Regions from separate parts of the Phormidesmis sp. 146-33 genome, predicted to be linked through region 2. Evidence: predicted binding sites of a transcription regulator. Region 2 holds the regulator's gene; each other region holds the start of a gene.

Region 1 (9,795 bases), on a different contig from region 2:
CACCCAACTGCCACGGGATCAAGACAATTCCAGTTACCATCATCAAAACTGTTAAAAAGCGCCCGATTTGAGAAGTAGGGGTGATGTCTCCCAGTCCGGCAGTCGTAATCGTAGAAACTGAAAAATAAACTGCATCCAAAAAAGTGCTGAATTTGAGATTGACAGAATGTTCGACCTGATAAATTAAGCCTGAATAGACAAATACGATCGAGAACAACGTAAACAAAATTCTCGTAAAAATGGCACTATCTTCGCTGCTGACGTAGCCAAAAATAGTCCTGCCACCAATAAAGCGAATCAGCCTGAGAATCCGAAACCACCTGAAGATTCTTAGAAAGCCAACGTTTGCAGCCCCCAGGAGAAAAGGCAGGATTGCAACCAGGTCAATGATTGAATATAAGCTGAAAAAATATTTAATTTTGTTTTGAGCTACCCAAAAGCGCAGCAGATATTCCACCACAAAGATGAGCAGGATTCCAGCTTCTAGACTGTTTAATTGTTCTCTTAGATTAGGAGAAATTTGATAAGTATCTACTACAAAGATTGCAGAGGACGTGAGAACCAGTCCAGTGATAAAAAGATTAATGCCTCGACCGATCGGGGTTTCAATATCTTCTAAATAAAAGGCAATTTTTTCGGGTATTGACATAAAGAATGAACAATAAATTGCTCAAGATTTTGAACAGCAAAGGTTAAATTAATCCAGATTTCGCCCCACGATCGCTTGATCCCCCCGATGCTTCGCGTAACAATGGATGTAAAGTTTCGTATCTGCTTTTAACCATGACGCTGAAGCCAATCAACAGAGGCGCACCGCTCAAAGCCGCTTCCTATCAAAAGAGCGAGAATTCTGACCCCTATGATTATGACCTGGCGATCGTGGGGGGCGGTGTGGTTGGCGCTACGTTAGCCTGTGCGCTGAGAAACTCTGGCTTGAGTGTGGTTTTGATTGAGGCTGAGGCGCGATCGCTGGCTACCGCTAGAGGGCAGGCCTACAACATTTCGCCGCTTTCCAGTCGCATTTTAGACGGCATCGGCGTTTGGGATCAGATTCGTTCTCAGCTCGGCACCTATCACAAAATTCGTTTATCTGATGCAGATCATCCCAATGTGGTGCAGTTTGTGCCACAAGACTTGGGCGCTGAAACCCTTGGATATGTTGCAGAACACCGCGTTTTACTGACAGCCTTACAAAAAGCTCTGCACCAGAGTCACATCACCTGGTTGTGTCCTGCAAAAGTTCTCAAAACTGACTTTCAGCCCAATGGCGCGAGGCTAGAAGTTTTGGTCGAGGGCGAAGTTCGGCAGATTTGGACTCGATTAGTGGTGGGAGCCGATGGGGCCCGGTCGCCCCTCCGCCAACAAGCTGGAATTCGTACCCACGGATGGCAATATTGGCAGTCTTGTGTCGTCGCCACGATCAAACCAGAAAAACCTCACAACAACATTGCCTATGAGCGGTTTTGGTCAAGCGGGCCGTTCGCGATTTTGCCGTTGCCCAATAATCTATGCCGAATTGTTTGGACGGCTCCTCGACTTGAAGCAGAAGCGATCGCTCAACTCGACGATTCTCAATTTATCGAGCAACTCACTCGCCGCTTTGGAGATCAGATGGGCAAATTGTCTATCCAGGGAGAGCGCTACGTGTTTCCGGTGCAGCTAATGCACAGCAGTCATTATGTGTTGTCTGGGTTGGCGTTGATTGGAGATGCGGCCCATTGTTGTCATCCCGTTGGCGGACAGGGGATCAACATGGGAATTCGCGATGCGGCGGCTCTAGCGCAAATTCTGCAAATCGCTCACCAACAGGGAGAAGATATCGCCAGTCTCAAAGTTTTGAAGTGCTACGAACGCTGGCGTAAGTGGGAGAATTTGGTGATTTTGGGCTTTACTGATCTACTCGATCGCGTCTTCTCAAATAATATTTTGCCGATCGTACTGGTTCGTCGTCTCGGTCTAATGGCGCTACAGCATATTTTTCCGCTCAAAGCCTTTGCCCTGAGATTGATGACGGGCCTTACTGGAAAAACCCCACAACTGGCACAAGTCCAAAAACTGGTGGTGGATTAAAAGTCACAGATAAAGACGGATTAAATCAAATTTGAAATTAGCGCGATCGCTGACCCTTTCGTTAACAAAACGCAAAACAAATCTAAAGCAAATCGATAGTCTTCTACTGTTTCATCAAAGTGGAAAAATGAAACCGAAATAAATCTGTAGATTGATCTCCAAATCACTATTCTTTAGCGGATAGTTTCAGTCTATTTTCCCTTCGTCCAGTTGCTTCTAAAGTTTTTTCAAAAATGACGAAATGCTTGACTCGAAAATGTTTTCTTGATGACAAAATGACTTGAAATGCCTGCTGCATAAAGTTCCTATAGACAATCAATGACTTTTTTATCTTAGTAATTGATGGAAACGATCACAGGTTATCTCCTTAAAGAGTCAAATAATATAAGTAACTAAAATACAAACCCTAAGAAATATGGAAGCAAAGAATGAGCAGCCAGATCTTACAAATGCAAGGTGAGAGAGCTGTTGATGAATTTAGCATCCAAAAAATGCAGTTTTTACAACCGCTATATTAGCGAGTGACTTGGTATTTTACGCCATGAAATTCGCGTCGAGTTATATTCTGCTTTTAGTTGATCAGACCGAAGATTTTCACGGGCTAGAGTCGCTCTTAGGACGGTTGAGATGCCCAGTTGAAATTGTTAGCTCACCTGATCGAGCGGTCGATCGCGTCCGCCAAAACCCGCCTTGCCTGGTGATTGTTCAAGGAAACCACAGCAATTGGTCGCAGAGCTTTGTTCGTCAATTGAGAACGATCGCCGACGCGGACAACATTATGCTGGTTGCTCTGAGTGATTCCCACGCTCCAAGCTGGCTCCATCAAGAAGAAAATCCAGGGTTTGACGGCTTCCTGGTGAAACCGCTCAGCTTTGACGTGTTATTTTCTCTGATTCAGTCAGCTTCTGCTCGTCAACTGTGTCGATCGATTGTTTGAACTAGACTTGGAGACTGAGACCCCAACTTTAAGAGCGCTCAATCCCCAAAAACTAGCTATGCAATTCGCTCCTCTTTATCCCCTGATTCATCGGGTTTTAAAGCCCAGATTTCCCGACTGTCTCTGGGCCGGATGTCAAGAAACGCCTAAAATTGCCCTGACATTTGACGATGGCCCCTACCCCCAGCACACGTCTGCTCTGCTAGAGGTTTTACAGCGACATCAAATCTCAGCGAGTTTTTTTTGCCTGGGGGTGTGCGTCGATCGCGCTCCTCACCTCGCTCAGGCGATCTATGAAGAGGGGCACTGGCTCGGACTGCACGGCTACGATCATCGGTCTTTTGCAGCAATGCAGCCCTCCGAACTCAAACAAGAATTAGAGAAAACCCAGAGAGCCATCACACAAGCCTGTCAAATTTCTTCTGACAAGCTGATTGATGTTCGCCCGCCCAATGGCTTGTTTACGCCCAAAACTATTCGTCGGTTGACCGAGTGGGGCTATCGACCCGTCATGTGGAGCGTGGTGCCAGAAGACTGGGTGCATCCTGGCGTTTCGACTGTGGTGCAACGGGTGCTGACTCAGGCGCAAAATGGCTCGGTGATTGTACTTCATGATGGATACTTTGGCGGACGAGACGTGGCGGAGACGGTCGATCGCTTGATTCCAGCATTGAGAGAGCAGGGCTATCAGTTTGCGACTATTAACGATTTGTGGTGCGCTGCATTGCCTCGATAATTCTTTGCCCCACGTTGTTTGCAGCGTCCTTGATCGCAGCTTGAAATCTTGGAAGATCTCCCCTAACTCCCCCTAAAAGAAGAAAAAAGTCAGTCGATCGCTTTATCTCAAGTCAATACTTCAGGGGGTGACACTCTATCAATTCCCTGCCTTTTGAAGCGGGATAGACGCTAACGGCCGACTAAAAATGTTGATTTGCGATCGACTGAACCTGTAATTTTGGTTAGCGGCTCAAACCCCGGCTAGAAGAGTCTGCCTTTACAAAGCCTTTACAAAATAGAGGAGCACCTTAATCTGTAAAGGTCAGTTTTGTTTTCATAGGTACAAATCGATTCGTCAGGCTTATCTAATCCATGACCCTAGGACATATTTTTTGATGAATTGAAATCTGGTTCATCAAAACTTCTAATCGCATATCGCCCACCCGGTTACAGCTTGTATACTTCCAAGAATGGAGACCTGACGGCATTGAGTAGGATGAAATGATTAAGGCGGATCATTTTTCCACCACAGAAGTTCAAAAAGATCATCTAACTTAATGAATAGGCTGGATCAAACTTATGAAACTGGGCTAACGTTACATTAAGAGCCGTAAATTCACAGTTTCGCGATCGTTAAGTTGATGTGGGGGTGGTACTTGAGCGAGACTTAATACACAGGCAGAACTTCCTGCTGAAGCACCTGGAAACAGCGATTATGCCCATTAATCTTTGTCTCCTTGCAGGAACCTTAGTCCCATTGGCACCTGCCTTCTTGTCACTGCAACAGCGTGGAGCAAGTAAGATTTGAATCCGTTATTCTCTCAACTTTGCAGATGAAGCAACAGAAAAAGGGTGCAACTTTTGTGAGAAAAGCTACAATCGGGGAGACATTTAAAACACTTGACAATAGCGAACTGTGCATCGGTGCCTCTACCCAGCAACAGATATTTGGTTGGGGAAGCAGTGTACCTCCACTTTCTCATGGTCAACAAAATGGGTTGCTCAAAGCTACGTCCCCGCGTACCTTGCAACCAGTCAAAGCAGGGAACAACTGACAGCCTTACCGCAGTTAGAATTGAACGACTATCGTTCTCCAATGCTTAATTTTTTCCACTTTCACTATCTAAGGAGCATGAGGAACGCGGCATGACCCAGGCCAACGACGTACTCGAAGCACTCGGCATCACTAGTCCTTCTGATGAAGCCCTCGACACCGAGGTTGAGCTTTATGACCTAGAAGACGACTCTGACGACTCTGACGCGCAAGCTGATGATGACGGTAAGTCAGGCAAGGCCCAGACCGCCCGCCGACGAGCGCAAGCCAAGAAAAAGCACTACACCGAAGACTCAATTCGACTGTATTTGCAGGAAATTGGTCGGATTCGCCTCCTTCGGGCTGACGAAGAAATTGAACTCGCGCGCAAAATCGCAGATCTGCTAGAACTCGAAAGAATTAGAGTTCGGCTGGCTGAAAAGTTGAACCGTGATCCTCAAGATAAAGAATGGGCTGTGGAGGTGAACATGCCTCTGACTGCCTTCAGACATCGCTTGCATCTGGGTCGTCGGGCCAAAGATAAGATGGTGCAGTCTAACCTGCGATTGGTGGTGTCGATCGCCAAGAAGTATATGAACCGGGGTCTGTCCTTCCAGGATTTGATTCAAGAAGGCAGTCTGGGGCTAATTCGGGCGGCTGAAAAGTTTGACCACGAAAAGGGCTACAAGTTCTCAACCTACGCCACCTGGTGGATTCGTCAGGCGATCACCAGAGCGATCGCAGACCAGTCTCGGACGATTCGCCTTCCGGTTCACTTGTACGAAACCATTTCTCGCATCAAGAAGACGACCAAGCTGCTGTCTCAAGAAATGGGTCGCAAGCCGACAGAAGAAGAGATTGCAACTCGCATGGAGATGACGATCGAGAAGCTGCGGTTCATCGCCAAGTCTGCTCAGTTGCCGATTTCGTTGGAAACGCCGATCGGGAAGGAAGAAGATTCTCGTTTGGGTGATTTCATCGAGTCAGACGGCGAAACTCCTGAAGATCAAGTGTCCAAAAATCTGCTGCGCGAAGATTTGGAAGGCGTTTTGGCAACCCTCAGCCCTCGCGAGAAAGATGTGCTGAGATTGCGCTACGGTCTGGATGACGGTCGCATGAAGACGCTAGAAGAAATCGGACAAATCTTCAATGTGACTCGTGAGCGGATTCGCCAAATAGAGGCCAAAGCCCTCCGTAAGTTGCGTCACCCCAACCGCAACAGCGTTTTGAAGGAATACATCCGATAATTTTCAGTTCACAAATTTGAGAGATCCAGTGGCGACAAAACTACTGGATCTTTTATTTTTGGAAGATCCTGGATAGTGAAAAAAGTAAAGATTGAGCAGTTCATGACAATCGAACAACCTACAGAGATTATTCTTCAGTTTTATCAGGCTGACGATCGCAACCTTGACTCTCATTTTAAGGATGATGAAGAATCAAATTGCGGAGCCTTTGATTTCGAGATTCTTAGGTTAGCAATTAGGGCATTGCTTCAATATTATTTGTTTGAGTCAAGATAGTGTGAATGAGTCTAATTTCCGTCAAACGCTCTGATGCATAGCTTGAAGATGCCATAACAAACCAACCTAGCCTTACAGAGTAAGCGATTTGGGCACGTACTTTGGAGTCTATCTCTGAAAATCCAAGCTGTAGAAACAAATTCTGGAGATAATCTAATCGCTGTTTGTCAACGCGCGCGATCGCTGCTGCCGCCTTAACATCGTTGAATGACCAAACTCGGACAGCCTTTTCTAAGAAATTATTGTCTTCGGCAGCAACCTCCAACAAACTCAATAACTTGGCGTTAGGAGAACTGTTTAAGCCATCAATCTGCTCGATAATGCTTTTGGTATTACGAGCTTCCCACTCATGCAATATTTCTTCCAAGAGGTCGTCCCGGTTTTTAAAGTGCCAATAAAAACTGCCTCTGGTCACATTTAATAATTTGGCTAAAGGATCAACCCGAACTGCCTCAATCCCTTTTTCTATGAGGGTTTGGATACCGATCGTCAGCCAGTCTTGCCGACCTAGTTTTGATCCAGTCTCTTTTTCCATACAGTAGTGTATTGACACTCTCTAATGAGGTTGCTACAGTTCTACCATACACGACTGCATGGTAAATCAAAAGAGGAAAAACATAATGACCCAAACTGAACAAAATAAGTCGATCGCGCTACGCTTCGCTCAAGATGGGTGGGGCACAAAGCCTAATTGGACAAGAACCTGGGATGAATTAGTGAGTGTGAACGTTGTGCATTATTTCAACAGTGCAGCAGAACCAATCGTCGGATTAGAAGCAAACAAAGTATTCAACAAGACTCTCTTTCAAGGATTTCCTGATATTCATCACACGATGGAAGATGTGATTGCTGAAGGCGACAAAATTGTCTATCGCACGACTATCCAGGGAACCCACACAGGCATGTTTTTGGGAACTCCGCCAACAGGTAAATCTGTCAAAGTTAACGATTTCACTTTGCTTCGGATTGCTGACGGGAAGATTGTGGAGTGGTGGTACGAGTGCAATTTGCTGGAAGTGATGCAGCAGCTTGGGCTTATGCCAGCCTAGATTCAGGTAGTTGCCAGTCAGCTAACAACTCTGCTGGAGCGGAGTTATTAGCTAATTGGCTCGTAGGGGCTACTTGCAGTCCCTCAGCAGGAACGGTTGGGCAACTCTAACCTGACCACTATGGCCATAAAAAAACGGGCCCTTCGTGAGAAGAACCCGATCAACTAGCTTTTAAGGTTGACCAAAACTTAACTGAAAGGAAACCTACATCAGACCTAGGAAGCGAAGCACACCTTCGTGAGAGAAATATTCAGTGATGAGAGCAGCGACGAAACCGATCATGGCAAACCGACCATTCCAAAGCTCTGCTTGGGGAGTGAAACCAAATTTCCAAGCATTGCGGTCTTCGACAACGGGAGCAGTTACTTTGTTTGTAGTCATGACTGTTACTCTTGAACGCATTAGCTTTCTCTAATGTAAAGCAATATTACAGAAAGTGTCAAAGTATTAACTCCAAATCTCTGAAGTCTGTGATAAGTTTCTCTTATATATGACGAGATGTACGGGGTTTTCAGCTTCTCTGGCATATGCCGCTATCATGGGAACTATTGATTGATATTTGTAACAAATCATCAATGATTGTATCCTCCTCCAGTTTAACCAAGCTCAAAGACTCGCTGATAGAGAAACTCTTCTTTGGTCACGAACCCTCAACCGAGCTGATCGCAATCCTGCTGGTCTACTTTGTACAAGGAATCGTTGGATTGTCGCGTCTGGCAGTCAGCTTTTTCTTGAAAGACGAGTTGGGGCTGAGTCCAGCGGATGTATCTGCCCTGTTGGGGATTGTCGCCCTGCCCTGGATGATCAAGCCGCTGTTTGGCTTTGTCTCGGATGGGTTGCCCATTTTTGGCTATAGACGGCGGCCTTATCTGGTGCTATCGGGCTTTTTGGGCGCAGCTTCCTGGGTTGCATTGGCGACGATCGTTCACTCCCCCTTAGCGGCCACCTTGACGATCGCGCTTGGCTCCATGTCGATCGCCATTAGTGATGTAATTGTCGATTCTTTGGTGGTCGAACGGGCGCGAAATGAATCGGTCAGTGGGGCAGGATCGCTGCAAGCCCTTTGTTGGGGGTCGTCTGCGGTGGGGGGCTTGATGACTGCGTACTTTAGTGGTGCGTTGTTACAACAGTTCGACACGCGGACGGTGTTTGCGATTACGGCGACCTTTCCGCTGATTGTATCGGCGGTAGCCTGGCTGATTGCCGAAGATCCCGTTAGTGAGAAGCCAGATTGGGCGATCGTTCGGAATCAATTGGGGCAACTCAAACAGGCCGTCACTCAAAAAGCGATCTGGATGCCAACGGTTTTTCTCTTTCTCTGGCAGGCGACTCCCACAGCAGAATCAGCCTTTTTCTACTTCTCGACGAATGAGTTGGGATTTGAGCCTGAGTTTTTGGGACGAGTTCGGTTAGTGACGAGTGTGGCAGCCTTGATGGGAATTTGGCTCTATCAGCGCTTTTTGAAGGCCGTTCCATTTAGAAAGATTTTTGGCTGGTCGATCGTCCTTTCTTCTGTCCTGGGAATGACGATGTTGCTGCTGGTGACCCATGCCAATCGAACGATCGGAATCGACGATCGCTGGTTTAGTCTGGGTGACAGTTTGGTGTTGACGGCTCTGGGACAGATTGCCTACATGCCTGTGCTGGTTTTGGCAGCGAGACTCTGCCCTCTGGGAGTAGAAGCGACACTGTTTGCTTTGTTAATGTCAGTCGTGAATCTAGCGGGGTTGGTTTCCTACGAGTTTGGTGCAGTGTTGACTCACTGGCTGGGCGTGAATGAGTCAAACTTTGACAAGCTCTGGGTGTTGGTGGTGATCACCAATCTAACGACGCTGTTGCCGCTGCCGTTTTTGGGGTGGTTGCCTGCGGCGAACGACGAACTGAGCGAATCGACTCAAGCTACTCTCGCGATCGACTCCGATCCGTCGGCCTCCAAGCATTTGGCACAGCCATTTCTGCCGGATTTGGTTTCAGAGTTGTCGCGCCCCTTGGCGGGTAAGTCGAAGAGACCAAGGGCTGTCGAGGAAACGATAGAATAGATTGTAGATTGCTTGTTTGATACGTCGGTAAAAAGAATTTAAACGCGAAGGGTTATGCAAGGGTTTCAACTTTACGAACACGCTTCTACTATTCCAATTACGTCCTACAACACAGAAGAGTGGCAAAAGGGCTATCGCTCTCTAGAACAGGAATATGATTACTGGATTGATGACATAGAAGGCGAAATTCCACCTGAGTTAGAAGGAACGCTCTATCGCAATGGCCCCGGCTTATTGGATGTCAATGGAGAGCGAATTCAGCATCCGTTTGATGGAGATGGAATGATTTGCGCGATCGCTTTCAGAAACGGTCGGGCACACTTTCGCAATCGCTTTGTTCGCACTGAGGGATACGTTGCTGAACAGAAAGCCGGAAAGATTTTGCACAGAGGTGTGTTTGGCACCCAAAAGCCTGGGGGCTGGCTGG
Region 2 (9,795 bases):
GGCAGCCGTTGACGGCGATCTGACCCCTTATATCTAGCCGCAATCTGCCAAAATTGCTAGTTTCTGAACGTTTTTCCGTAACATCCCTGAGACAAGGGTAAAACCACGTAATAGAAGAAATGAGGTCAGCGATCGGGGCAGTCTCGATTTAAGTAGGGAGGGATTCCTATGTCTAGAGGTTACCCTGATGACCAACGCAAAATTAACATTTTTGGTAAATTCCCTCAGCGCTTTTTCGGGGATCGGCTCATGATGAAGAAAATTTCAGAAAGTCAACCGTTACCCGTTGAGATAAAGCCGCTTGCCTGGTTGACGGATTGCTCACACCGTCCAATCCAAGGTGCTTGCGGGTAACTCGAAAAGATCGCCTCTCTCTTCAGAAGAATGAAGATATCTGCATAAGTCTGCCTATCTATCAATGAGCTTTAATAAAGAGTTACATACTCTAGGCGTAACGGGATAGCAAACCTGTGAAGTTCTTCTCAGCGCTCCCGTTAGACCCAACTTGGACGAAACTCAACCTTCTATAGACGGCTATGGACAGCAGACAGTTTCCTCTAGTCTGACGAAATTGGTGACCCCCATGAACAATCAACCCACACCCGAAGTGAGTGAATTGCTGACCAGCTTAAAGCGGTGGATCTGGATTTTGTGTATTCCTGCTTGGTTGTTTGGCGCGATCGAGCGAGGCGCAACCGCTTTCTCTCATCCCTGGGTGACCCCTCTGGATCTGCTCCAGATTTTGACGGCGGCGTTCTTTCTCACAAGCTGGCTGCTACTAAAGCCCAGACGCTCTGACGAGCCGACAGCGTGAGATGACAAATATACCTGTAAGGAGAAACTAATATGACTGGACAAATGTGCTGGCTGGCAGGCTTTGGGTCAGGAAACAAAATCTTACATCTGAGAGAACAGCCCCTCAAGCCCTGGATGCCTTACACTGCCTTTCCGCAATACCGCGTCCCAGATCTACAAGTCCCTGGTGCGTCAAAAGGTTGGACAACTTACCAAAGGCTAAGACAGGCAGGTTGGGCGTTGATTCCGACAGCAGAGGCCTACACAAAAGTTGCGCCATCAGAAGTCCAATTGCTCGTCGGTCAATAAATTCGTCTTCTAAATGTCAAGAACAACGTCAAGAAAACTGTGCTAAGGATTGCCACTCCCGAAATTCTTTCATCTCTCTTCACTCTGACGAAGAACTAGCAGCGCCGATCGCTCTTCGGTGTACTGATTCGCTTTTGCATAGTCGCCCTGAGCATAGTAAGCCACCTTCAGCGTTCCTAAGATCTGTTCTTGGAGGCGAGGGTCTTGAAGCTTGCGAGCGATCGTCAGCCGCTGTTCGTGATAGGTGACGGCTTGAGTGCTTTCACCCAGCGCATCCCAAGAAACGCCCAAACTGCCCAAAGCTTGCTCTTCTGCTCGGAGATCGCCCACTTCTTGCGCCAGACAGAGCCGCTGTTGATTGTAAAAAATTGCGTTTTTGTGATCGCCTGCTGCATAAAAGGCATTGCCCAAATTTCTGAGAACCTGACCTTCTAGACGACGATCGTCAATCTCTTGCGCCAGTCTCAATCGCTGTTTGTAGTAGTCGATCGCCTGGTCATAATTTCCCAGCGCATAGTGGGCATTTCCCAGATTTTTGAGAATTTGCCCTTCGACGTGCCGATCTGCAAGTTCTTGAGCGATCAGTAATGCTTGCTGCTCACAGTCGATCGCACCTTGATGATCACCAGATGCTTTGTAAGCCAGCCCCAAATTGTTGAGCGCAGCCATCTCTCCGCGTCGATCGTGAATTTCTCGCGCCAGGGTCAGACTTTGCTGCTGATATTCAACCGCCTTGGGGTGATCTGCCAGGTGACGATAGGCATTGCCCAGCGTACCCAACACTTTGACGCTACTGAGGTAGCTTTTGATTTTTTGAGCCAAGCCCAGACTGCGTTGAGAATAATCGATCGCCTCAGCATAGTCTCCCACGCTATAGCAAGCCATTCCCAAACTGCCCAAAGCCTTCTCAACGCCCTGCTGATCATCAATCTCCAAATAAATCGCTTGGGCCTGCTGGAGTCGCTGAAGCGCGAGTTGAAACTGTCCCGCTTGATGCTGCTCGATGCCCTCTCTGAGCAAGCGATCGGCTTCTGATTTACGAACGTCTGCTGATTGAATCAGGGTCGCATCGCAAGGCTGAATGTCTGGAGAAATGGTTTCGCGATCGTCTCCCACATTCTCCACTTGACCGTGTGCTTGATTCCGGTCACTCATAAGTACACGCCTCTAAACTCGCTTTGCTGAATTCTTCCAACAAGACTGAGGGTTCAGCAGATCGAATGTTGCAGGGTCAGAGATGCGTCTCGTCTGCCCCAGCCTGCAATCTCAAATCTGATCAGCCTATCGGTTCCGAGGCTAACTTTTTTTCTGACAAGGCTAATCCGTAAATACGCTCACCTCCCGCATCCGTCTTTATAAAGTTCTCAGTGTCGTCCTCAGAGTTTTTTCTGGGCCAACCATTCCAACACTTGGGCATTCACGACTTCGGGGCGTTCGTCATGGGGACAGTGCCCCGTATCTGGGATGCCGACAAATTGCACATCATGGGTGTCAGTGAGCGATCGATAAATCTCAGCGCCTGCGATCGGTGTCCAGGGATCAGCTTCGCCCCACAACACCAACAGCGGCACCTTAATTTTAGGAAACAATTCCGTTGGTCGAGGGCCAGCCGGAGCCGAGAGAATCGACGCAAACACTTTTTGGGCACCCGGATCGCAAGACGGCTCGTGCAGCAGATCGACTAACTCGTCTGTAATTGCATCAGGATCGCGATAAACCTGCTTGAGACTGTTGCGAATTCGAGCTTTTTGACGGACGCGATCGAAGAGCCATGGCCCAAACGCTTGAGAACTCACAACTTTTGAGAAAGTACCCATGATCATCCGCAATGGCAGATTTAACTCTTCAGGTCGGTGATTGAGTCCTCCAGCAGGATTGAGCAACACGCCCCCAGCCGAGATTTCGGGATGTTCGGCTAACAGCATCAGACAGAGCAAGCCGCCGATCGAGTTACCGACAAATACGGTAGGCTGCTGAATCTTGGCGGCCCAAAAGTCGCGGATCAACTCGACCCAAAGCTCCAGGTTATAGTCCAATTCAGGCTTTGAGGAACCGCCAAACCCCAGCAGATCGAGAGCAAACACCTGGTAGCCAGCCTCAGCGAGAACGGGAATATTTTTGCGCCAGTGTCCGATTGAGGCCCCAAATCCATGAATTAATACCAAAGGCTGGCCTGTCCCCATAGACACATAGCGAATCTGATGCCCTTGCCATTCCCAAGTTTGTCGCTCAAAAGTTGCTGGAGTCGGAAGTTGCTCTACTGTCACGGTTCGTTTTGTGAAGTTTTCTTAAGACTTCTCCATCATAATATTTCACGTCTAAATTTTCAGCGTCCAGCGCGTTCTGAGTTAAAGCCACCTACTTTCCTGATTTCTTTAGCTCTGATGGCGACTGGAGCGCCTGGTCAAGAACAACGCGAGCGGTCTCGGCTTGAGAACGAGCTTCTCGGTAGCGCATGTTGGTCTGAGCATAGGTTTTGAGAACCTTGAAGCCTTCTTTGAGGCTGTTGATTTCTTCTTCGCTGACTAGCTCATCCGTAAAGAGAATGTCGATTTGTTCGCGAACTTGCAGCGCTTCAGAGCGTGATTCTTGAGCCTTGAGTTTGAGGGTTGCCAGACTGCTAAGAACCTGAACGGCTTGATTGAGGGCATCTTCATCACTGGAAGCGATCGCGCCTTGATCTTTAATTTCGATAAAGTGCTGCGGCCCAAAGCCATCCGTTAGCTCGGTGGGCAGTTTGCCGTCATCCATTAGTTCCATCAGTTGATCCATTGCCTTCTCGCGAGCTTTGGCAGAATCCTTACCAGAGACCGTGAGAATGACTTCGGGACTTTGAGCAAGCGTGTATTGAACCATAAAAAGTAGGAGGTAAGGAGTATGGATGTTCTTTTTTCATCCTTCTACATCCTATATGCTGAGAAGCGATGCGATTTCCTGATTTCCGGCTTTTTGGTTTTTCAGGCTTGACATCTCTATGAGTATCTGCAATAGTAGAACTTGTCCGAATTTTGCGGGTATAGCTCAGTGGTAGAGCGTCACCTTGCCAAGGTGAATGTCGCGCGTTCGAATCGCGTTACCCGCTTTTTAATTAAAAATTTTTTAATCCCAGATTGATGAATTCTCAATGCAAGAGTTGAATGTCTTCGACTAAAAGGCAGCACCCTAAAAGTCTCTAGAGCTTTCGGTAAATTAAGCTCCTTGACGCTGGGTAATACCGCTCTTCAACACGGTCATCGTTCTGAAATCTTCAACTCACAACGTACTTTTTGACAAGCTTATTACTGAATTGATCTTTGAATCGATCTATTGATTAATCTATTGACTTCCAGCCTGATTAAGATGGGTAACAGATCTTAAAAATCTTCAGATGAACGACGAATTTAAGCTCAAACCTTAAGCAATTGTTAGAGACTTAGCTCAATCCCTGCAAAAATTCAACTACCTGGCAGAATAGTGTAGTATCGAGCACAAAAACTGCTTGAAGAGTAAGTTTAAGTGTTCTAAAGTCATCAATCTCTTACAGATCATCTGACAGCCAAGTAAAAACCGTTGCCAGGTCAATCAAGAGAGTTTAAGAGCACGAGTTCGACAAGGAACATGGTAGTGACCAAAGAGCGACCACTTGCAGCATTATTTCGCCAGATTGGGGGCGGTGCCTTTCCACCTGTCGTTGAGACGTTTGAGCGAGGCAAAACGATCTTCTTTCCAGGCGACCCCGCAGAACGAGTTTATTTTTTAGTCAAAGGTGCCGTCAAGCTTTCGAGAGTTTATGAGGCGGGTGAGGAGATTACGGTTGCCTTACTGCGAGAAAACAGCGTGTTTGGGGTACTGTCACTGATCACCGGGCAACGCGCCGATCGCTTTTATCATGCGGTTGCGTTCACATCGGTTGAGTTGCTGTCTGTTCAAATTGAGCAGGTTGAAAAAGCACTCAAAGACAACCCCGAACTCTGTCTGCTAATGCTGCGAGGGCTGTCGTCTCGAATTCTACAAACCGAAATGATGATCGAAACGTTGGCGCATCGAGATATGGGGTCGCGTCTGGTGAGTTTCTTGCTGATTCTCTGTCGCGATTTTGGCCTGCCCAGTCAAGAAGGGATCACGATCGACCTCAAGCTGTCTCATCAAGCCATTGCAGAAGCGATCGGCTCAACGCGGGTGACCGTGACTCGTCTGCTGGGAGACTTGCGACAGGACAAAATGATCTCTATTCACAAAAAGAAGATCACTGTCCACAATCCAGTCACCTTGAGTCAGCAGTTTACCTGATCGCTAGCCAGTCGGCGAAGCCTGAAGGCGTACAAATTTCAGGCTTCACACCTCGCCTATTACCAATCGTCTTCTCTAAATAGAAATTGACCTTCTGAATTGAGGTAGGGTGACTTCCAGCGGGTCAATTCTTTATCAGGGCAGATGTCTAGTCCTTCTCCCACGCCGTAGGGGTGCATTCCGCAGACTAGCACGTTGCCGTTGTAGGCTTGCCCATGATAGTGACGACAGCCGACACAGATGGGGTGTTGGTTGAGCAGCGGTTCTACAGTTTGCATCATCGGTTGGGCAGCTTCTCCGACCATGCCTTCAAACCCAAAATAGGCTTCTAAAACGGGGTTGACTAGCTCATTAATGTATTGGTCAATCTCATCTGTAAAGGTATTTTGTGCCTGTGCCGAAAGCTCGTCAGAAAGCTCTACAAACACGTTGACCACTTCTGTCACTTCTCTCGACACTTCAACAAAGAAGCCTTCGATGTGATCCGCGATCGTTTCTAACAGTTCAGAAAAATCTTTTTGCCACTCTTCCATAGGGTTCTCACCGGGGTTGCGTTCCAAAAGGGATGGATGATTGAGCGTTGATTCCCTTGTGTGAGGCTGCGCTAGATGGCTAAAGATTCCTACCATCAAAGGGTTCTATCCAAGGGAATAGCTTCGCTATCATAGCGCAAACTTTTATGGTTCAATCTGGTCAAAAAGAAGGCAATCGCTTTCTGATTTTGCGATTCTCACTAGCCCAAACGCCTTGAGAAGATTCAGTGATTTCAGAAGATTTGCAAAAGACTATAAATCAAAAAGTTTCTTCATATGTTCACAACAATTACGCGACAGAAATGCTGCTATCGCTAGAGGCATTGAGTTAGCTCTCTTGATTAAACTGAACCTGATTCTAAATTGGGAGACGCTCGTTGTGAACAATTCGATCGTGATGATTTTACTCTTGGGGCTGCTGCTGATGATGCTGATTGCTCCTTTTTCAGCGCTGTCTCTGGTGATGCTGGTAGTGTTGGTTTCAGCGATCGGCTGGACAGGTTGGCAACTAATCCGGACGTTGGTCAAAGGAGACGCTTAACTCAAAACAAAAAGCAGGGATCAATGGGTTTTCTGTGGCTTTAAAGTATGAGTAGGTCGAGAGTCTCGATCGCCTGATGCTTTTGTTAGATGACATCTGCAAAATTTTATTGCAATTAGGGGACGGCTCAAGATTTAAAATGCTTTTTCTACCTACCCGCTATTTTGAGCTAAACCCATGAAGTCTTACCTGGCTGCTGCAATTCAAATGAATAGTCTGCCCGATTTACACAAGAATCTGGCGCAGGCAGAAGAACTAATCGATCTCGCGGTGCGTCGAGGAGCGGAACTGGTTGGGTTGCCAGAAAACTTTTCTTTTTTGGGAGACGAGCAGGCAAAACTAGCCCAGTCTGAGGAAATTGCTCAAGAGAGCGAAAAGTTTCTCAAAACAATGGCGCAGCGTTTTCAAGTCACGATTTTGGGCGGCGGTTACCCTGTCCCGGTTGGCAACGGTAAAGTCTACAACACCGCCCTGCTGGTCGCCCCCAATGGTCAGGAAATTGCTCGCTATGAAAAAGTACATCTTTTTGATGTCAATTTGCCCGACGGCAACACGTACCGCGAATCGTCGATGGTCGTTGCTGGCTTGAAAATGCCGCCCGTCTACCCGACCAAAGAGCTAGGCAACCTGGGGCTGTCAGTCTGCTATGACGTGCGATTTCCAGAAATATATCGTCAACTATCACAGATGGGAGCAGAGGTGTTGTTTGTCCCCGCAGCGTTTACGGCACACACGGGCAAAGATCATTGGCAGGTTTTGCTACAGGCGAGAGCGATCGAGAATACCTGTTATGTGATTGCCCCCGCTCAAACCGGACGACACAATACGCTGCGTCAATCCCACGGTCACGCCATGATTGTTGACCCCTGGGGCGTGATTTTGGCAGATGCAGGCGACACACCAGGAGTGGCGATCGCGGCGATCGAACCCGCCCGTCTCGAACAAGTCCGCCGCCAAATGCCCTCTCTCCAACACCGAGTCTTTGTCTAGAGCAGTAAGGACTTTTGAATGAGTTCTGAATGGGTTTTGACTTGTCTCACTCACTCCTCAGTCCTCAGTCCTCACTCCTCAGTCCACACTCCTGACTCCACACTCCTGACTCCACACTCCTGACTCCACACTCCACAATGTAAAGAAGCTTGTACCATTGGAAGGGACGATTTTGAGTGAACCATGATCGATCCCTTCGCCTGGATAACGGCTTCTATTTACGATTCTGTTTTTGTCATCCCTCCGATTTTGGCGACTGCCGCCGAGACTGAAAATCCTTCTCTCGTGCTGGCAGGCGTGCTGTTGAGTTTGGTCGCTGTCTATCTAGCCAGCAAACTTGGGGGAGAAATTTGCGCCCGCATTGATCTGCCTCCGGTGTTGGGAGAGTTGGTCGGAGGAGTCGCGATCGGGGTTTCTGCCCTCCATCTTTTAGTGTTTTCAACCGGAGGAAGCAACGCGAGTGGATCTCTGATCATGCAAATGCTTCAGATGTCGGCTCACGTCAGTCCTGCTGAGTTAAATGCTACCTTTGCTGCCCAGAGTGAAGTAATTTCGGTGTTGGCAGAGATTGGCGTTGTGATTTTGCTGTTTGAGATTGGGCTAGAGTCAGATCTCAAAGAATTGCTGAGAGTTGGCCCACAGGCGGCGATCGTGGCCTGCGTTGGGGTGGCGCTGCCGTTTGCGATGGGGACAGCGGGATTGATGACGATTTTTGCGGTTCCAGCAGTTCCAGCGATTTTTGCGGGGGCGGCTCTGACGGCGACCAGCATTGGCATTACAGCGAGAGTCTTGTCCGAGCTTCAGCGGCTCAGTTCTAAAGAAGGTCAAATCATTGTTGGGGCGGCTGTCTTAGACGATGTGCTAGGGATTATTGTGCTGGCGGTGGTTGCAGGATTAGCTAAAACAGGCGAAGTGCAGGTAGGCAACATTGTCTATCTGATTATCAGTGCAGCAGTTTTTTTGGTCGGGAGTCTCTGGCTGGGACTGTTGCTCAATCCGTTTTTGATCTCGCTGGTCAACGAATTGAGAACTCGTGGACAGTTGTTAATTGTCTCCCTGGTTTTTGCGTTTTTGCTGTCTTACATTGCAGTCGTGATTCAGCTTGAGGCGATTTTGGGCGCGTTTGCGGCGGGGCTGATTTTAGCGGACACCGAGAAGCGTAAAGAACTGAGAGAACAGATCGAGCCGATCGCCGATATGTTGGTGCCAATCTTCTTTGTTGTCGTCGGTGCCCGCACGGATGTGAGCGTCTTGAATCCGTTTGTCGCCAGCAATCGGGAAGGCTTGATCATGGCGACCTTTCTCATCATCGTGGCGATCGCAGGCAAGGTCGTGACGGGCTTTACGCTGTGGGGTCAGCCAGACTTAAACAAACTGGCGATCGGCGTGGGGATGATTCCGCGAGGCGAAGTGGGGCTAGTGTTTGCGGCGATTGGGGCGACTAGCGGCGTGTTGTCGGAGTCATTGCAGGCGGCGATCGTGGTCATGGTGATTTTCACCACATTTATTGCACCTCCCCTGCTGCGCGTCGTGTTTTCTAAAGAAGCGTCTTCAGAAGGTTTGACGGGCGAAGTTTCGGCGGTTGAAGGGCTGATCGAAGACGCGGTGGGTGATCGTCCACAGTCCTGATATGTGAAACTAGTCGGCGATCGCTTGCGTAAAGATACGGACAGGCGATCGCCGAAAAAATATATTCCAAAGAAGGCAACTATATTAGAATGCTGTAGCCTAAATCTAAGTTCACAAACGAGATAGATGGGCGGTCATACTAACTGGCAGGCGTTTAAAAATTTCATGCTGAAGGATTACTCTGCTCAAAATTCTATAAATACTTTCCGAAACTTGAGAACTGAGATCTGCGTCTGCCAAATTCAAGGGTGCAAAAGATTCTACTGAATAAAGCAGAATTTTCCAGAAAAGAGGGGACGATCGGAGAAGACTAAATAGGCAACGACGGCAAAATAGAAGTCAAAAAGATTGGGCTTTAGATCTGATTGGATGTTTACTATCGAACTTCTTTGCGAAATGATCCAAAACCTCAAGCGGTTGGTCTAAAGTCCAGTGTCTAATGTTTAATAGTCTGCGTCTGATGGTGATTCAATTTAACGGCGGGGTTAAGGTTTTTTCTGACCCGGCCCTTTCTTGTCTGCTTGAAAATGTGCTTAATCATAGGAACTGTGGTGATTTTCTAACCCGATCGCGATGCGCGGCAAACAAGGAGCGATGACTTTGAAACGCAACGTATTTGAACAGGAAATAGAAAATAGGAACCTAAAAAAAGGAAGGCTAAATTTCTACTTTTTTTTCTACCTTTTGCCTTTTGTTCTATTTCTATTTCCTTCGGCTGCTGAGGCCGCA
Region 3 (9,795 bases), on a different contig from region 2:
ATTAGCGTAGTTTTACTGTGCTTTTTTGATACGCTTAACTCTAACTGAGGCGAGTTTTTTTATCTGGTTGACTTATTATTTTTGAGTGCCCGCTATGTCTTTTTCTAACGGCGACCCCCTTCTAGTTTTGGTGATTGATGACGATCTTTTTACACGACTTCAGTTACGAAAGTTGCTTGAGCAGGAGAATTATCAAGTTGTAGAAGCAGACAGTGGGCAACAAGGTCTTCATCTCTATCGCCAACTCAAACCCGATCTAGTCTTGCTAGACGCGCTGATGAGTGAGATGGATGGCTTTACCTGCTGTGCCAAACTTCACGCTTTAGACCATCGTGCGCCAATTTTGATGATCACTGGATTAGACGATCAAATCTCAGTCGATCGCGCTTTTGAGGTAGGGGCCAGCGACTATGTGACAAAGCCAATTCATTGGGCAGTTTTGCGGCAGCGGTTACGATGCTTAACTCAGCAAACCCGTCTGCATCAACAGCTAGAAGCCACCAATCGAGTGTTACAGGATCTTGTCTGGCGTGACGATCTGACCCAATTAGCGAACCGTCGATGCTTTGATCTTCATCTCAAGCAGGAATGGAAGCGATCGACACGAGAACCGTTTCCGCTTTCTCTGATTTTGTTGGATGTCGATTACTTTAAGGCGTTTAACGACACCTATGGGCATCAAGCGGGCGATCGCTGTTTGCGGCAAGTGGCTCAGGTTTTGCGATCGGCAGGAAAGCGCTCTACCGATCTGATGGCTCGCTATGGAGGAGAAGAGTTTGCGATCGTGCTGGCTAACACGCCAATCAGCGGAGTCACCGATCTTGCTAACCACATTTGCTCTCAAATCAAAGCGCTGAAGATTTTGCATCAAGCGTCTCAGGTTTGTCCTTATGTGACCGTTAGCTTAGGTGTTGCAACAATGATTCCTACCGCTCAAACCATGCCGACAACTTTGATCGAGGTGGCAGACAGAGCGCTATATCAAGCCAAGAGACAGGGGCGCGATCGCGTTGTTATTTCAGAAGCAACGTTACAGATTGCGTGAGGCTCGGTTTTGAATTTAATGTGAATTCGAGTAAGTTTTTTGGCTTCGATGTTCCGCTCTTGTTGTCAAACCTGCTATTCAACAAAGCCGATTAGTTTAACTTTGGGTTGGGGTAAGTGCTGAAATTGGGCTGCCATTGCTTCGATTTCTTGGAGTTGTCCCAAGGCTAAACCGCAGGGTCGGCCGTATTTTGCTTCGACTCGATCGCTAGCAATTCTCAAAGCAGTGCGCGATCGCGTGATGAAATCTTCTAAGTCATATTCGCTGCCGGGGGTGAAGTATTCTTTGACAATCAGCGAGGGCGAATAGCAGGTTTCTTGGGAGCCGTCGGGCAGTTCGATTTGAAAGCGGATTTCTGGCATGGTTAACAAACCGTCGGTTGAGGAGAACAAAGCTGTAGTGACTGATTGTAGTGGGCAACATGTTGTTTTGCAGAAGCTTCCCAGGTGTAGCGATCGCAGACCGTTCGACTTTGTTGTACTAATGACTTTGAGACTTCGGGGTGGATCACTGTTTTCATGGCTTGCGCGATCGCTGTAGAGGAATGGGGATCGATTAAGATTGCCTGATCGCACGAGAGAAATTCGGTAAATGGAGGCTGATTGGCCGTGATGATCGGAATGCCAGAGGCGATCGCTTCCATGACTACCAATCCCCAACCTTCTTTGACCGACGGAAACACAAAAGCGTCAGCCAGTCGATACAGGGCCGGTAATTCTACGTCTGAAATTACGCCGGGGAAAATCAGTGCGTCGGCCACATTTGCCAATTCTGCCAGCTCAAAGAACTCGTCGCGATAGTCTTGATAATCAAATAGCGTGGCTCCCCCTGCCACAATTAATTGAGCGTTGGGATGAGAAGCCAAGACTTCGATGAATGCCTTGAGAAGAGCGATCGAGTTTTTGCGAGGTTCGATGCCGCCAACGGTTAGATAAATAGGATTGCCTCGTAAGGTTAATCGCTGTCTTAATGCAAAATCAGTACGATTGGGAATGGGAGAGAAACGATTTTGATCAACTCCATTCATTACTCTAAGCGCCTTAATTTGGTAGGTTTGCTCAAGCGCAATTTGCCAGCGATGACTGACACAAAAACACAGATCAGCATCGCGAATTGATCGATCTTGACAACGCTGTAGATAGACACTTTCGTAATCCTCAATATGATGAACAGTACGAATGAAGTGAGGAATTCTTTTGAGCGATCTTAAAATTGATAACGCATTCGCACTAATACAATCTTGAGCATGGTAACAATCATAAACTTGACCTGAAGCGAATAGATAATTTACAAATTCTTGAATGCGCTGATGAATCAAATCATCAATGTTGTCAGGAGCAGGTTGAGCAGGAACTAATTTAACCTCACAGGCAAGGGAGCGGTCGAATCCCAACCCATCCTTATCCAATGCATACACACAAACGTAATGTCCCTGTGAATGCAGCGCTTCTGCCAACTCCAACGTATGAATGACGCTACCTCGTGGCTTTGTCGAATAGGTGAGTAACGCAATTCGCAATTTCTGAGTCATGACAACCTCTTATCTCTGTTCACTTTTATTGTCTTGTAGAGAATCCAGTCAGGCTTTCTTTAGCTAAGTCCCAAAACAGAACGGATTGATTACCCGATCGCAACACTAAATGATGAGTCGGCTCGATTTCTCCGACCACTTCACAGACTAAATCTTGCTGACGAAACTGCGCCTGCACTGCCTCCACGTTCTCTGGTCGAACACTCAACAAAAACCCATAGCTCGGAAAACAAACCAGCCAATCTTCTAGCGACAACTCAGCCGGATGGGGAATCGCATCCAAATCGAGCACCGCCCCACAGCCCGACGTTTCTAGCAGCATTAACAGCGTGCCAACAATGCCGCCCATGCTAATGTCTTTCCCGGCATCACACAGATCTGACTCTGCCAAAAACGGCAAAATTTCATACTCTCGCCGCAACTGCATTGGATCAGCTTTAGTTGCCGCATTCCAAAAGGGATATCGAGCATGAGCCTGACCCCGAAAATTAGTCGCCATTAACAACCGATCGCCCGATCGCGCCCCAAAACTCGTGATCAACCGATTCGCTCGCCCCACAATCGCCACAGACAACGCATCATAAGGACTGTGAGCATTGGTATGTCCGCCGACGATCGGCACATTGTACGCCTGAGACGCGGCCCTCATTCCCTCAATTAAAGGGATACTCAGGGCGGTAGACTGACTCCAAATTGCATCAACAATGGCGATCGGTCGTCCTCCCATTGCGTAAATGTCGCTCACATTCACCATCACAGCACTCCAGCCTGCAAACCAGGGTTCGGTTTCGACGAGGGACGGTAAGATTCCCTCAGCCGCCAGCAGTAGGTAGCTTGTCCCATCCAAGATGGCGGCGCAGTCATCTCCCAACAGCACTTTTGAGGAGGATTGGGCGTGAGCGAGTTGGCAAGAAACGGCTTGAATGTCCTGCTTGTGTAGAATGCCGATCGACTTCTGTAACCGTTTGACCAGATCGATTAACATTACGACGCTTCCTGAGACAGGGCGGGATGCAGATCAGAAGTGGGCGGGTAGTAGCTCAAATCAGCTTCCATCAGGTGATGCGGCAGTCCGCAGACGGTGATTTCTTCTAGAAAATTCCAGTGCAGTCGTTGAAAAAATCGCACGTTTTGTAGCTGTACCGTTGCCAAAAATTTCTCACAGCCCCAGGTGTTGGCCGTTGTCACCGCTTTGTGGATCAAGCCTTTACCAATCCGACCAACGCGCCGATGATCTGGATGAACGCCTAACCGACCGCCATACCAGAGTCGAGGTTCTGGCTCATAAATACGAACGATACCGAGAATGGACGATGTAGAGCTTTGAGATAGCGCAATGATAGGGTGAGCGATCGTATCAATCTCATCCACGTCACTTTCAGAGAATAAGGATTGCTCCGCTACGAAGATTGCATGACGCAAGGCAAAATAAGCAGTAACTTCAGACGGTGTGATTGCGAGTTTGAATAAATAAGACATTGCTAGAAAAACTGCTGGAATTAAGATTCAAAAACCGATAAGGCAGAACAGGCCCCACATTTTCCACAGCCTGCTTTAATTGATTTTGAGGACATTCCAGCCCGATCGAGCATTCCACCAACTTGCTGATAAAGACTGTACATAAACTCACTGCTAGGAGGCGCATGAGTCGCGAGAGGCGTTCCGCTAATTGGCACAAACGGCACCACAAAGGGATAAACACCGATCGCAATCAGTCGATCGCAAGCCTGTAAAAGCGTCGGCAAATCGTCCCCCAAACCTGCTAACAAATAAGTGCTGACCTGTCCCCAACCAAAAACGCGAACGGCCGCCTCAAACGCCTCAAAGTAGTAATCAATCGGCACCGTTGCTTTACCAGGCATAATCCGCGATCGTACCTCTGCACTGACTGCCTCCAAATGCATTCCCAAACTATCTACGCCTGCGTCCCTCAGTCGCCCAAACCAGACAAAATCATCCGGAGGTTCACACTGAGCCTGAATGGGTAGATGAACCCGATTTTTGATCGCTCTGGCACATTCAGTTAGGTAGGCGGCTCCCCGATCGCTCGTGTTGGGCGTTCCTGTGGTCATCACCATGTGCTGAATGCCATCGAGTCGAACGGCGGCTTCTGCGACTTCTGCGAGTTGAGCGGGAGATTTGCGAGCGATCGTGCGATCGGCTGACAACGATTGACCAATGGCGCAAAACTGACAGGAAGTGGTGACATCGCCATAGCGTGTACAGGTTTGCAAAACGGTGGTTGCCAATACGTCTCGGCTGTGCAGCAACGCGATCTTCCAGTAGGGAATGCCATCTGCGGTTGTCAAGCTATAAAACTTGGGCTGAGAAGGAAAATTAATCGCTGCGATCGCGGCTCCATCCAATTCCAATATGGTTTGCTTGGTGGACGCATCAAATCGTGCGCTGTAGGGTGATTGAGCCGCCGCACTGGTGAAGACGGGAACCATCACGGTTGTATTGTCGATCGCGATCGCTTTGTGATCCGAGGGCCCTGCGCCGCCTTTGCGTCCAGACGCTCCCATTCCATGCTCGATCAGGTTTAATCCCTGTGACTGAAGATTGGTAATTAGCTGTTGTTTATCCATTCACTTTATTGATCAAGAATGATGGAATGATCAGAGTTCAGACGTTCTTCTAGCATTTCTAATCCGGTTAGATTGAAATCAGAATTTACGCGAAAATCTGTTCTAGAATCTATTTCAACCGACGTTCTTAATTCTGTGTTGACTTGTAGTTGAAGTAGGTCAGGACGCGCATAGTGACCCACGGAATCCATCATGCGTTTGCGTTTTGTGATGAGAGAAAAATCGAGGTCAGCGATCGCCATGCCTTCTCCCTCGACGATCGGCGGACAAAGATGCACACCTTCAGGGCTAATGATTGCTGTATTGCAGCCCCCACTCAGCACTTTTTGCAGCTTTTCATCTGGGGTAACTTGGGCGATTTGCTCTGGAGACAGCCAGCCTGTCGAGTTGATTACAAAACACCCCGCTTCTAACGCATGATGGCGAATCGTCACCTCAATCTGGTCTGCAAAAATCTGCCCCACCATTGACCCTGGAAACTGAGCGCAATGAATTTGTTCATGTTGAGCCATCAGCGCAAATCGAGCCAGCGGATTGTAATGTTCCCAGCAGGCCAGGGCACCGAGTTTACCGATCGCACTTTGCACCACTTTTAGCCCTGATCCGTCTCCCTGCCCCCAGACCATCCGCTCGTGATAGGTGGGCGTAATTTTGCGGCGTTTGAGCAACAAAGAACCATCCGCATCAAAAATCAATTGTGTGTTGTAGAGCGATCCGTTATCTCGTTCAGTTACGCCCAAAACGACAACCATCTGATGCGATCGCGCCGCCCGACTTACCGCCTCCGTTGTCACACTCGGAACTTCTACCGCTTCTTGATAAAGCCGCATGTGTTCTTTGCCCATCAAAACCGGAGGCTGAACGAAGGAAAAGTAAGGATAGTAAGGAACAACCGTTTCGGGAAAAACAATCAACTGTACGCCCTGTTTGGCGGCATCGTCGATCGCATTCAATACCTTCTCGATCGTTCCTTCTCGACTAAACAACACAGGACTGATCTGCACCGCCGCCGCTCGGACAATGGGTAACATATTCACGCCTCATTAACGTCTCGATCGGGTTTCTCGTGTCGTCTAGCGCTTCTGCCCCCCACCCCCCCTTATTGGGCGACTTTAAGACAAGAATTTTGGTTCAAAGTGGTCAGCAGGAACTAGATTCAAAGTCCTCTACTCGTGAGAAATTTAGGGGGCACCCGAATCTGAAACCAAGTGAAGATTTTCGGTGGAGATTTTCGACCAAGCTTGAGGTTTTTACAGTGTCCAGGTGTCCAAAATAAACGCGCCATCTTTGCGATGCAACAACACCAGATCCAAGACATCAAGCGGACTAATTGGACGAATCCCCTCAATCAATGAAGGTTCACCGTGACCATAAAGTGCTTGCAAAGCAAAGCGACAGGCGTAGACTTTGCCACCTTCAGACATGAATTTGCTGAGTTGATTGTTGAAGTTTTGGTGTCCCGGAAACGCTTCGTCGCCAATCTTGGGAAAGCCACGCTGTACGCCCAAAGTCACCCCCGGACCGTATAGCAAAATCGACGTTTCAAACCCTTTACGCAGTAGACGAGTCGCTTGCAGCAGATTGACAAATCCGATCGACCCCTCAAATGCCACTGTGTGAAAGGTCACTAACGCCTTCTCGCCCGGTTCTGCTTTGACATCTGGAAAAACTTTCTCCTCGTAGTCGACAAAGAAATCACCCGCTTGATGGGCAGGAGTCGTTACTTCAGGCATATTCCCTCATCTCTAACAAACTGATTGTGATGCAAGATTAATGGCTGATTCAAACAAAACTTTGTATCTGGGAATACGAAAAAATTAGGTCTAACGATATGACCAGGAATGGAAAGAATAATCGTCAGAACGATCGCAATCCTTCTCAGATAACCTGTCTAAATCAATAGGTGAGCTGCCATTCAGTCATCACGACTACGAACCGATCAGAAATTCGTTCACGACACTCCACGTACTCGGATCGGAAACTCTCTGTCTAGTGACAATGCGATCGGCGAGATAGTTAGCGTCTCGATCGATGCCCGAAAATCGAGCCGAACCCCAGGTATACAGCCACGGCAATCCCAAAAAATACAGTCCTCGAATGCTAGTTACGCCTCGCTCATGTCCCGGATAACCCTTGCCATCAAAGACCGGAACTTCAATCCAGCTAAAGTCTGTTTGATAGCCTGTACACCAGACCACCGCTCCAATATTAGCTTGTTTGCAATTGAGGGTTAAATCTTCTATTTGAGGCTGCCAAACGGGTGTGTAAGGAGGATCTATCGGTGCCTGAATTTGCTGCTTTTCAATAAAGCCATCAATTGATTGTTTAATGCTTTCTGCAACTGCATCAGCTTGATCTAAATTGTGTTGTAAGTCAGACCAAAACTCTAGTTGTCCTTGATGAATTGTTTTTAACCGTCCATGTAGCTGCATTCCTTCTAAAGCAAACTGTCTAAGATCAATTTCACGTCCACCATCGCGCCCGGTGACATAGTGGTTGGCTTTTGTTCTCACCTTTTCTTTTTGAGGATGGTCGGCGATCGACAAGTCATAGTAACCCATCGCATCTAACCATTCGACCACATCTTTTCCTCGATATCGACGCGGCGATCGGGGCGCACCTCCGACACACAAATGCACTTGTTTACCTGCTAAATGCAAGTCTTCGGCAATTTGACAGCCTGACTGTCCGGTGCCCACGATGAGAATGGCTTTGTCAGGTAAAGACTCCGGATTTTTGTAAGTAGATGAATGAATTTGTACAATGTCTTGAGGCAGCCGTTCGGCAATTTTTGGCACTTTAGGAATATGGTAGCTGCCTGCTGCAATAACCACTTGATCTGCGGTAAAGTCTCCGATCGTCGTCGTCAATTCAAAATGAGCCTCACTTTGCCAAATTTTGGAGACCATCACTCCCTCTTTGACAGGGGGATTAAAGAATGCCGCATAACTTTCTAGATATTGAACAATCTGATCCTTTTGCATAAACCCATCGGGATCGTCGCCTGCGTAAGGATAGCCCGGAAGCTTGCATTGCCAATTGGGAGTCACGAGACAAAACGCATCCCAACGGCGCGATCGCCACTCATGTCCAATCTGATTTTTCTCAAAGACAAGATGATCAACGCCTCGCTCCTTTAGGCAATAGCTCATTGACAATCCCGCCTGACCCCCGCCGACAACCAGTACAGAATAGTGCGTTTTCATGGGCAAATTTGGATATCGGTGCTGCCAGAGTACGCGCTGATGAAGCGAGAGGTTTGTATTTCCGACTACGAAAGTTTCAAGTCTGATACTATGGGCAGGACTTACGATCGAACGCTAGAGAATTTTGGAGAAGTGCGATCGTCCCTCATCTAAATCGATAGGTCACAGAACGTGCAGAACGCTGCTAATTTTGCCACGATCAGATTACAGCAGTCCGTCCAGAACAAAGTGAAAGATGTTGACACCCCAAAACCAATAGAAGTATTTTTTTCATCCCTCATCCCTCATCCCTCATCCCTCATCCCTCCTTTAGGTTTATATGTCCAAAGAATTTACCGTCGGTGACAAAGTTCGCGTCCTGATCTTGCCGTCTTTTGTAAAAACAGCCGACCCGATGCCGATGCTGCGTCCTCCAAATGTGATTGCTTTAGGTGAAGAAGGAATTGTAGTCGATCGTCGTCCTGGTAACTATTGGGCGGTGCGGTTTGCTAGAGGCACTTATCTACTCGACAGCCAATACCTGGAAGGCTGCTAAGGCTCATGGATTTAATAAACTGGGTGAATTAATTTGCAGCTATGAGAACAAAATCTGCACAAGCTAAAACGCTGTATCCAGATTCTCCCTTCTTCGGTTTAACTGAGCCGTTCACTGATATGAAACACCTTTGATCGATACGCCTTCACCTGCAAATCGATCCCTGTAATCGCCGTTCCGACAACCACCGAAAATGCTCCTAGCTCGATCGCTTTCCTGGCCATCTCAGCCGACGCAATCCCCCCCTCACAGATAATCGGAACGTCTAACTCTTTAACCATCTGCTCCAATAAATCAAACCCTGGAGGCGTTAGATGTTTCGTCTGGGATGTGTAGCCATAGAGCGTCGTCCCCACCATATCGGCACCTGCTTTGACGGCAGCGATCGCCGCCTCCAGACTATCCACATCCGCCATCACGGGTTTCTCTAATTCGCTGTGAATGCGTTGAATCAGTTCTGTAATGGTTTCACCATCTGGACGATCGCGCAATGTGGCATCGATCGCGATCACATCGGCACCCGCTTGAGCGATCGCTTGGGCATGGTCAAACTGAGGCGTGATATAAACTTCAAATCCTGGAATTACCTGCTTCCACAATCCAATAATCGGACGGGAGACACGCTGCCTGACTGCTGCAACGTGAGCCGGAGTATCGATTCGCACCCCAGCCGCTCCTTGATTAACCGAAGCTTGCGCCATTGCTGCAATCACGATCGGTTCATGCATCGGCGAGTCTGCTGGAGCCTGACAAGAAATCACTAATCCGCCCAGGCTGTGAATTACACTAGAAAAATTACTCATAAAATTTATTCAGGGTCGATCGAAAGCATGATAGCAACAGAGCGACCTAGAATGGGCAGCGCCCCCTTGCGGTTAGCTCAAAGAGAT

Evidence for each region. The regulator NtcA, encoded in region 2, controls nitrogen genes in cyanobacteria. The targets are predictions, from matches to a motif close to TTTGTANNNNNNNNTACAAA.
Region 1: rpoD (RNA polymerase sigma factor RpoD) is a predicted target of NtcA. The motif match lies at 4,585-4,604, and genes of this name have one in related genera.
Region 3: ACJ2PR_RS22335 (MSMEG_0572/Sll0783 family nitrogen starvation response protein) is a predicted target of NtcA. The motif match lies at 6,958-6,977, and genes of this name have one in related genera.

The regions. Positions count from the first base shown of each region.
Region 1 is NZ_JBJPHU010000050.1:18,974-28,768, forward strand. Features, by position in the region: gene ACJ2PR_RS19695 (ion transporter) at 1-649, opposite strand, end outside; gene ACJ2PR_RS19700 (FAD-dependent hydroxylase) at 784-2,070, shown strand; gene ACJ2PR_RS19705 (response regulator) at 2,612-3,007, shown strand; gene ACJ2PR_RS19710 (polysaccharide deacetylase family protein) at 3,066-3,743, shown strand; gene rpoD (RNA polymerase sigma factor RpoD) at 4,871-6,004, shown strand; gene ACJ2PR_RS19720 (TetR/AcrR family transcriptional regulator) at 6,240-6,815, opposite strand; gene ACJ2PR_RS19725 (ester cyclase) at 6,901-7,329, shown strand; gene ACJ2PR_RS19730 (chlorophyll a/b-binding protein) at 7,534-7,710, opposite strand; gene ACJ2PR_RS19735 (folate/biopterin family MFS transporter) at 7,905-9,368, shown strand; gene ACJ2PR_RS19740 (carotenoid oxygenase family protein) at 9,423-9,795, shown strand, end outside.
Region 2 is NZ_JBJPHU010000032.1:41,565-51,359, reverse strand. Features, by position in the region: gene ACJ2PR_RS14995 (hypothetical protein) at 584-814, shown strand; gene ACJ2PR_RS14990 (hypothetical protein) at 847-1,104, shown strand; gene ACJ2PR_RS14985 (tetratricopeptide repeat protein) at 1,174-2,259, opposite strand; gene ACJ2PR_RS14980 (alpha/beta fold hydrolase) at 2,481-3,371, opposite strand; gene ACJ2PR_RS14975 (hypothetical protein) at 3,463-3,960, opposite strand; tRNA gene ACJ2PR_RS14970 (tRNA-Gly) at 4,115-4,186, shown strand; gene ntcA (global nitrogen regulator NtcA) at 4,702-5,373, shown strand; gene ACJ2PR_RS14960 (hypothetical protein) at 5,433-5,906, opposite strand; gene ACJ2PR_RS14955 (hypothetical protein) at 6,286-6,447, shown strand; gene ACJ2PR_RS14950 (carbon-nitrogen hydrolase family protein) at 6,625-7,437, shown strand; gene ACJ2PR_RS14945 (cation:proton antiporter) at 7,621-9,066, shown strand; gene ACJ2PR_RS14940 (N-acetylmuramoyl-L-alanine amidase) at 9,751-9,795, shown strand, end outside.
Region 3 is NZ_JBJPHU010000064.1:7,277-17,071, reverse strand. Features, by position in the region: gene ACJ2PR_RS22370 (diguanylate cyclase domain-containing protein) at 95-1,045, shown strand; gene ACJ2PR_RS22365 (MSMEG_0570 family nitrogen starvation response protein) at 1,120-1,407, opposite strand; gene ACJ2PR_RS22360 (MSMEG_0565 family glycosyltransferase) at 1,410-2,576, opposite strand; gene ACJ2PR_RS22355 (sll0787 family AIR synthase-like protein) at 2,602-3,561, opposite strand; gene ACJ2PR_RS22350 (MSMEG_0567/Sll0786 family nitrogen starvation N-acetyltransferase) at 3,561-4,055, opposite strand; gene ACJ2PR_RS22345 (MSMEG_0568 family radical SAM protein) at 4,076-5,164, opposite strand; gene ACJ2PR_RS22340 (Nit6803 family nitrilase) at 5,170-6,195, opposite strand; gene ACJ2PR_RS22335 (MSMEG_0572/Sll0783 family nitrogen starvation response protein) at 6,415-6,897, opposite strand; gene ACJ2PR_RS22330 (MSMEG_0569 family flavin-dependent oxidoreductase) at 7,093-8,370, opposite strand; gene sipA (regulatory protein SipA) at 8,690-8,905, shown strand; gene ACJ2PR_RS22320 (N-acetylmannosamine-6-phosphate 2-epimerase) at 9,004-9,708, opposite strand.